2 regions of the Isoptericola aurantiacus genome follow, and region 2 is predicted to be linked to the other one. Evidence: predicted binding sites of a transcription regulator. Region 2 holds the regulator's gene; the other holds the start of a gene.
What was found. Region 2 encodes LexA, which represses DNA repair genes until DNA is damaged. Its sites were predicted from a motif close to TCGAACANNTGTTCGA; they were not measured.
Positions count from the first base shown of each region.

Region 1: the regulator LexA is predicted to act here: its motif matches at 2,759-2,774, upstream of ruvC (crossover junction endodeoxyribonuclease RuvC).

Region 1 covers NZ_JBJBAE010000002.1:227,373-231,778, reverse strand. The annotation lists gene yajC (preprotein translocase subunit YajC) at 1-279, opposite strand, end outside; gene ruvB (Holliday junction branch migration DNA helicase RuvB) at 349-1,452, opposite strand; gene ruvA (Holliday junction branch migration protein RuvA) at 1,445-2,062, opposite strand; gene ruvC (crossover junction endodeoxyribonuclease RuvC) at 2,059-2,658, opposite strand; gene ACIQLL_RS07800 (YebC/PmpR family DNA-binding transcriptional regulator) at 2,891-3,652, opposite strand; gene pdxT (pyridoxal 5'-phosphate synthase glutaminase subunit PdxT) at 3,660-4,304, opposite strand; gene ACIQLL_RS07790 (chloride channel protein) at 4,375-4,406, shown strand, end outside.
Region 2 covers NZ_JBJBAE010000004.1:210,889-215,294, forward strand. The annotation lists gene ACIQLL_RS13320 (ATP-dependent DNA helicase) at 1-437, shown strand, start outside; gene ACIQLL_RS13325 (L-lactate dehydrogenase) at 448-1,407, shown strand; gene lexA (transcriptional repressor LexA) at 1,432-2,184, opposite strand; gene ACIQLL_RS13335 (LysM peptidoglycan-binding domain-containing protein) at 2,413-2,754, shown strand; gene nrdR (transcriptional regulator NrdR) at 2,843-3,334, shown strand; gene ACIQLL_RS13345 (DUF5302 domain-containing protein) at 3,375-3,557, shown strand; gene serA (phosphoglycerate dehydrogenase) at 3,573-4,406, opposite strand, start outside.

The DNA of each region.
Region 1 (4,406 bases), on a different contig from region 2:
CACCCCGGTCACGTCGTCCGCGACGGAGGTGTCCGTCCGCTTGGCGATCGCGGCGCGCAACCACCGCGTCTGCGCGCCGGGCGTGGACTCGATCGTGACGATGTCGGCTTCCTCGTCGACGTCGACCACCGTGCCGACCATGCCGGAACCCGTCATGACCTCCTGCCCCGGCTCGAGGGAGGAGCGGAACTCCGCCTGCTGCTTCTGCTGCTTGCGCGTGCGCGAGCTCATGAAGATCATGAGTGCGGCGAGCACGCCGAAGAGGATGATGAGTTCCACGTGGGTTCAGTCCTTCGTTCCGAGGGGTTGCGGGATCGTCCTTCACAGTCTAGGTGCCGCGTGGCGGACCTAGGCCTCGTCGAACAACGTCCGCGACCCGCGCGAGGTTCCCGGTTCCACGGTCGGCGCCCCGGACGCCCAGGTGCCCGGCGGCGGTTCGAGCCCCAGGTGCTCCCAGGCGTCGGCCGTCGCGACGCGTCCGCGAGGGGTCCGGGCCACCAGCCCCTCGCGCACCAGGTAGGGCTCGGCCACGGTCTCGACCGTCTCGCCCTCCTCCCCCACCGTCATGGCCAGGGTCGTCAGCCCGACGGGGCCGCCGGCGAACCGGCGGCACAACGCCTCCAGGACCGCGCGGTCGAGCCGGTCCAGCCCGATCGGGTCCACCTCGTAGACCTCCAGGGCCGCGCGCGCCGCCCGCAGGTCCAACGACCCGTCGCCACGCACCTGTGCCCAGTCCCGCACGCGCCGCAGCAACCGGTTGGCGATCCGCGGCGTGCCCCGCGAGCGCCCGGCGATCTCGTGGGCGGCCTCGTGCCGGATCTCGACGCCGAGGAGCGCGGCCGAGCGCAGCACCACCCGCTCCAGCTCGCCCGCCGAGTAGAAGTCGAGGTGCCCGGTGAAACCGAACCTGTCGCGCAGCGGCGCGGGGAGCAACCCGGAGCGCGTCGTCGCGCCGACCACGGTGAACGGTGGCAGCGCCAGCGGGATCGCGCTGGCCCCGGCGCCCTTGCCGACCACGACGTCGACCCGGAAGTCCTCCATCGCGACGTAGAGCAGCTCCTCGGCCGGGCGGGCGAGGCGGTGGATCTCGTCGATGAAGAGCACCTCCCCCTCCTCCAGGGAGGACAGGACGGCGGCCAGGTCGCCGGCGTGCTGGATCGCCGGACCGCTGGTGACCCGCAACGACGTGCCCAGCTCGGAGGCGATGATCATCGCCAGCGTCGTCTTGCCCAGTCCCGGCGGACCGGAGAGCAGGACGTGGTCCGGCGCGGCGTCACGGCCGAGCGAGGCCTGCAGCACGAGCGAGAGCTGGTCGCGGACCACCTGCTGGCCGACGAAGTCGTCGAGCCGCTTCGGGCGCAGCGCCGCCTCGGCCGCGCGCTCGACCTCGTCGGCGCCCGCCCCCACGAGGCGGCCGCCGAGCTCCTGCGGATCGATCTCGCCCTCAGCCACGAGGGCCCAGCCGTCGCAGGGCGGCACGCAGCGTGGCGGGGACCTCGGCCTCGACCACGACGTCGGACCCGGCCTCGGCGAGCACCTTGCCGACCGCGTCCTCGGCCACCTTCGCCGACCAGCCCAGCCCGACGAGGGCCTCCACGACGTGGCCGCGACCGTCCGGCACCGCCGCCGCGTGCGGGACCGAGGAACCGCCGTCGGGCGCCGGAGCGGCGAGCTTGCCGGACAGCTCGAGCACGATGCGCTGCGCGCTCTTGGCCCCGATCCCGGGCACGCGGCGCAGCACCGCGGTGTCCTCCGCGTCGATGGCGCGGCGCAGGGCGTCCGGCGTCAGCACCGCCAGCATCGCCAACGCGATCCGTGGGCCGACGCCGGAGACGGACTGGGCGACCTCGAAGACCTCGCGCTCGTCGGCCTCCGCGAACCCGTAGACCGTCATCGAGTCCTCGCGGACGACGAGCGTGGTGTGCAGCCGGACGTCCTCCCCCACGCGCAGCCCGGCGAGGGTCGCCGGTGTGGCGTGCACGAGATAGCCGACCCCGCCGACGTCGAGCACGGCGCGGTCCAGCGACACCTGAGCGACCGTGCCGGTCAGGGATGCGATCACCGGGGCGACTCCTTTCCTCGAACATCCGTACGGTACCGCGACGAGGTCTGGGCGCGGCGTTCCGCCGCCGCCCAGGCGCGTTGCGCCGGGGTCACCTGGTGCCGGTCACCGCCCTGCAGCGCGCCCGCCGGCCGCCACAGGTGCGTGATCGCCAGGGCCAGGGCGTCGGCGGCGTCGGCCGGCTGCGGCGCGCTCGGCAGCCGCAGGATGTTCGCCACCATGCGCTGCACCTGCTCCTTGCCGGCACGCCCCGATCCGGTCACCGCGGCCTTGACCTCGCTCGGGGTGTGCAGCGCGACCGGGACGCCCCGTCGGGCGGCCGCGACCATGGCCAGACCCGCGACCTGGGCGGTCCCCATCACGGTGCCGCGGTTGTTCTGGGCGAAGACGCGTTCCACGGCCACGACGTCCGGCGTGTGCTCGGTGAGCCACGTCTCCAGACCCTCGGAGATCCGCAGCAGGCGGAGGTCGGTGCTCGTCTCCGGCGACGACGTCAGGACGCCGACGCCCACCAGCTCGGCCCGGCGCCCGGACAGGGAGTCGACCACCCCGACACCGCACCGGGTCAGTCCCGGATCCACTCCCAGCACACGCACGGCGTCACTGTCTCACGCAGGACCGACACCGGCTCCGAGGCGCGCGCGGGCGAGAGAGTCCACGGTCGAACCGACCCTGCGCTGCGCTCCGGCTCAGTCCTCGGACACACGGTCGGACCGACCCTGCGCTCCGCTGCGGGCGAGCTGCCTCGTCCCTCGGCCCTCACCCTGCGCTGCGCTCCGGCTCAGTCCTCCGACACACGATCGGACCGACCCTGCGCTGCGCTCCGGCTCAGTCCTCGGTGTCGAGGGCGGCCATGACCTCGTCGGAGGCGTCGAAGTTCGCGTAGACGTTCTGCACGTCGTCGCTGTCCTCGAGCGCGTCGATGAGGCGCATGATCTTGCGTGCGCCCTCGACGTCGACCTCCACCTGCATGGAGGGGTGCCAGATCGAGTCGGCGGAGTCGTACTCGATCCCGGCCGCCACGATCGCCGATCGCACGTCCACCAGGTCCGTGGCCTCCGAGAGCACCTCGATGTAGTCACCGAGGTCGGTGACCTCCTCCGCCCCGGCGTCCAGGGCGGCGAGCATCACGTCGTCCTCGGTGACGCCGTCGGCCTTCGGCACGACGACCAGGCCCTTGCGGGAGAACAGGTACGACACCGAGCCCGGGTCGGCGAGGTTGCCGCCGTTGCGCGTGAAGGCGGTGCGCACCTCGGCCGCGGCACGGTTCTTGTTGTCGGTGAGGCACTCCACCAGGACGGCGATGCCGTTGGTGCCGTAGCCCTCGTACATGATCGTCTGGTAGTCGACGGCGTCGGCGCCCTCGCCCGACCCGCGCTTGAGCGCACGATCGATGTTGTCGTTGGGGACCGACGACTTCTTCGCCTTCTGGATGGCGTCGAACAGGGTCGGGTTGCCGGCCGGGTCACCGCCTCCGGTGCGGGCGGCGACCTCGATGTTCTTGATCAGCTTCGCGAAGAGCTTGCCGCGCTTGGCGTCGATCGCCGCCTTCTTGTGCTTGGTCGTGGCCCACTTCGAGTGACCGGACATGGCCTGACTAACTCCTTCGCGATGCGGTGGCTTCACGGACGAACAGCGCGTGCACGCGAACGTCCCCGGTCATCTCCGGGTGGAACGCGGTGGCCAGCAGCCGTCCGGAACGAACTGCCACGATCCTACCGGCGGCGTCGCCGAGTCCCGCGCCGTCGGTGGAACGCTCCGGGATCCGGGCCAGGACCTCGACGTCGGGGCCCACGTCCTCGACCCACGGTGCCCGGATGAACACGGTCCGGACCGGACCGCCTCCGGCGTCGCCGGAGACGCCGACGACGTCGAGGTCCGCCTCGAAGGAGTCGACCTGGCGCCCGAACGCGTTGCGGCGCACGGTGACGTCCAGGCCACCCAGGGTCTGCTGACCCTCGATCGAACCCAGGACGCGGTCGGCGAGCAGGATCATGCCGGCGCACGACCCGTACACGGGCAGGCCCTCCGCGACGGCGCGGCGCAGGGGGTCGCGCAGCTCGAACAGGCGCAGCAGCTTGTCGATGGTCGTGGACTCGCCCCCGGGCAGCACCAGCCCGTCGACGGCCTCCAGCTCGGCCGCGCGGCGGACGGGCACGGCGCGCGCGCCGGCCGCCTCGAGCGCGGTCACATGGGCACGGACGTCACCCTGCAGGGCGAGGACTCCGATCGTCGTGGTCACCGGCGCAGTCTAGGCACCCGCGGCGAGACGCCCGGACCGGTGCCCGGGCCGACATTGATAGCCTCCCGTGGTGCCCGCACCAGATCCTCGCCGCCCCGGAGT
Region 2 (4,406 bases):
CGGTGCTGTGCCAGGGCGACGACCAGCTGCCCACCCTGGTGCGCCGGTTCAGCGAGGACCCCGCCACCTGTCTGTTCGGCACGCTGTCCCTCTGGCAGGGCGTCGACGTCCCCGGAGACGCCTGCCGACTGGTGATCATCGACCGCATCCCCTTCCCGCGACCGGACGACCCGGTCAAGGCGGCGCGGGCGCGCGCCGTGGAGGAAGCGGGCGGGAACGGCTTCATGCAGGTCGCCGCGACGCATGCGGCCCTGTTGCTGGCCCAGGGTTCCGGACGGCTCATCCGCTCGGTCACCGACCGGGGGGTGGTCGCGGTGCTGGACCCGCGGCTCGCCACGGCCCGGTACGGCACCTTCCTGGCCCGCTCGTTGCCGCCGTTCTGGAAGACGACGGACCCGCAGCTGGTTCGGGCTGCGCTCCGCCGCCTCGACGCCTAGCGTTGCTGCCGTGACCGAGACCCGCAGCACCACGAAGCTGGCCGTCGTCGGAGCAGGCGCCGTCGGTGCCACGCTCGCCTACGCCTCGCTCGCTCGGGGCACCGCCCGGAACGTCGCGTTGCTCGACGTCAACAAGGCCAAGGTCGAGGCCGAGGTCCTCGACCTGCGGCACGGCGGGATGTTCGTCCCGCAGGCGGAGGTGCACGGGTCCGACGACGTCGAGGTCTGCCGTGGTGCGGACGTCGTCGTCGTGACGGCGGGGGCCAAGCAGAAGCCGGGCCAGTCGCGGCTCGACCTGGCGGAGGCCACGATCGGACTGACGCGGGCGATCCTGCCGGGGCTGGTGGAGGTGGCGCCGGACGCGATCTACATCATGGTGACCAACCCCGTCGACGTCGTGACCTATGCGGCCCAGCAGATCTCGGGGCTGCCGCACGAGCGGGTGTTCGGTTCGGGCACGGTGCTCGACTCGTCGCGGCTGCGTGCGGCCCTGGCGGAGCACTGCGGTGTGGCGACGGGCAACGTGCACGCCTACATCGCCGGGGAGCACGGGGACTCGGAGATCGCCCTGTGGGACTCGGCGCGGATCGCCGGGGTGCCCCTGCTCGAGTGGACCGCGCTGCCGGGACGCCCGCCGCTCGACGACGTGGCGCGCGAGACCATCGCCCGCGACGTCGTCGAGTCGGCGTACCGGGTCATCGCCGGCAAGGGCGCCACGAACTACGCCGTCGGCCTGGCCGTGACGCGCATCGTCGAGGCGGTGCTCAACGACGAGCACCGCGTCATGCCCGTCTCCACGCGGCTCGAGGGCTTCCGGGGCATCAGCGACGTCTGCCTGTCGGTCCCGACCCTGGTGGACGCGCGCGGTGCGACCACGACGGTCGCGACGCCGTTGTCCGACGTCGAGCTGGCCGGCCTGCGGGCGTCTGCCGACCACGTGCGGGCCGTGCAGCGCCGGTTCGGATTCTGAACCGGCGGCGTCGCGGAGCCCGGTTCAGAGGCTCCGCAGCACCGCGACCACCCTGCCGAGGACCTGGGCCTCGTCGCCGGCGATGGGGCTGTAGGCAGGGTTCTGCGGCAGCAGCCAGGTGTGTCCCCCGGTCTGCTTGAAGGTCTTGACCGTCGCCTCACCATCGATCATCGCGGCCACGATCTCGCCCTGCTCGGCGACGTTCTGCCGCCGGACGACGACCCAGTCGCCGTCGCAGATGGCGGCCTCGACCATCGAGTCGCCCGTCACCTTGAGCAGGAACAGCTCGCCGTCGCCGACGAGCTGACGGGGCAGCGGAAAGACGTCCTCGACGACCTGCTCGGCGAGGATCGGGCCGCCGGCGGCGATGCGGCCGACGACCGGGACGTAGGAAGGGCGGGGAGTCTCGTCGCTCTCCCCGTCGGGCGTGGGCGCGGCGGGGACGACGGGCTCGTCCGTGCCGGACGTGCGGCCGGTGACGGGGTCGACGACCTCCATGGCGCGCGGACGGTTCGGGTCGCGCCGCAGGAACCCCTTGCGTTCGAGCGTGGTGAGCTGGTGCTTGACCGACGACGGGCTCGCCAGCCCGACGGCCTCCCCGATCTCCCGCATGGTGGGCGGGTAGCCACGGGACTCGACGGACTCGCGGATCGTCTCCAGGACGCGCCGCTGTCGCGTCGTCAGGCGGTCAGGACCCGGTGCGAGCTGGGAGACGGACGCGAGCGCGCCGTCGTGCGTGCCGGCCGCCCCGGCGTCCGTCTCGCGTGGCGTCGTCATCCGTCTCTCCTGTCGTCGAACCTGTGGTGCTCCGGTGCCGGACAGCCCTTGGACCTGGGCAAACCCGTCGTCGCGCTGTGGTCAGCCTAGGGCAGATCGGCATCGACTTCAAACATCTGTTCGAGATCTCTCGACGCGTGTCGGGGCGCCGTGCTATGAATGGTACAGATGTTCGACGAACATACGTATGACGCACACGCGTTCGATTCCGAGAGGCGGGGACCGATCATGGCTGCAGTTGTCGCAGGTCCGGTGAGCGACCCGGGGTTCGCGGGCCTGGCAGGGCTGAGGCTCACGAGGCGCGGTCGGCTGGTCGTGGCCGTCCTGACCGTGCTGGTCGCCCTGACGCTCGGAGGGTGGGGCGTCGGCGCCGTCGCGGGCGACGGTGGAGAGCCGCTGGAGGTCCGCCTGCACACGGTGGTCCCGGGTGAGACGTTGTGGCGTCATGCGAGCCAGGTCGCGGGGCCGGGGCAGGACGTCCGTGAGGTGGTGGCCCAGATCAAGGAGATCAACGGGATGCGTTCGTCCGACCTGCGGGTCGGGCAGGTGATCGTGCTGCCCCGCGACTAGCGGCACGTCTTCTTGCACCGGGCGGGCTCGGCCGCATACTTTCGTCGGGCAGTCGGGCAGAAGCCCGGCACCGACCGCAGGAGAACCGATGCACTGCCCGTTCTGCCGCCACCCCGACTCCCGTGTCGTCGACTCCAGGACGTCGGACGACGGCGCCGCCATCCGGCGTCGTCGGCAGTGCCCGTCGTGCCAGCGGCGGTTCACGACGATCGAGACAGCGAGCCTGTCCGTCGTGAAGCGCTCGGGCGTGACGGAGCCGTTCAGCCGGGACAAGGTGGTCTCCGGGGTGCGCAAGGCCTGTCAGGGCCGACCCGTCAGCGGGGACGACCTCGCCCTCCTGGCCCAGAGGGTCGAGGAAGCGTTGCGGAGCGCGGGCAGCGCGGAGATCGACGCCTACGAGATCGGGTTGGCGATCCTCGGGCCCCTGCGCGAGCTCGACGAGGTCGCCTATCTCCGGTTCGCCTCGGTCTACCAGGCCTTCGAGTCGCTGGACGACTTCGAGTCCGCCATCACGTCGTTGCGCGCCGAGCACGCCGAGCGGGCCGCGGCCGCGGCGGACGAGGCGCCGACGGACCGATAAGCCCTGGCGCTCGGTACGCCGGGGGCGCATGCTGGACGCCATGACCGCCGACAAGAAGTCGCAGGGGCCCGACGACGCCACCAAGGAACGCTTCAAGGAGGCCTTGGCGAAGAAGCACGCCGCGAGCCACCCGAGCGCCGACGGGGGACGCAACACCGGTCCCGTGCACGGTTCGGAGACCGCCGGCCAGGTCCAGCCGATCTTCCGGCGCAAGTCCGGCTGACCCGGCCGGTCCCGCTCAGCGGGCGGCGGGACCCGGGGGGAACTCGGGTCGCTCGAACGCGTCGCGGATGCGCAGACGGACGGTGGTGGCCATCTCCATGAGCTTGGACGACGCTCCCCGGTGCGTGACGTCGGAGATGTCGGTGACCACGTAGCCGAGATCGCCGCGGGTGGCGAGCATCTGCGCCTCGATGTTCGCCCCGTGGTCGGCGAAGACCTGGTTGACGGCCGCGAGCACCCCGGGCACGTTGCGGTGCAGCAGGGCGATGCGACCCACGCCGGTGTGCTCGAGCTGCAGGTTGGGCAGGTTGACCGAGAGCGTCGTCGACCCCGTGAAGAGGTAGTCGCGCAGCTTCTTGGCCACGAAGTGGCCGATCGACTGCTGCGCCTCCTCCGTCGAACCGCCCACGTGGGGGGTGAGGACGACGTTGTCGAGCCCGCGCAGCGGCGACTCGAAGTGATCGCCCCGCTTCTTGGGCTCGGCGGGGAACACGTCCACCGCGGCACCGGAGAGATGTCCGGACAGGATGTGCTCGCGGAGCGCCTCGACGTCCACGACGAAACCGCGCGACAGGTTGAGGAAGATCGCCCCGGGCTTCATGCGCGCGAACAGGTCCTCGCCGAACAGCCCGGCGTTGCCTGGCCGGCCGTCGACGTGGATGGTGACCGCGTCGGCGATCTCGAGCAGCTGGTCGAGCGTCTCGACGCGCCGTGCGTTGCCCAGGGCCAGCTTCTCGTCGGTGTCGAAGAACACGACGCGCATGCCCAGGTTCTCCGCGAGCACGGACAGCTGCGAACCGATGTTGCCGTAGCCGATGATGCCCAGCGTGCGTCCGCGCACCTCGTGCGA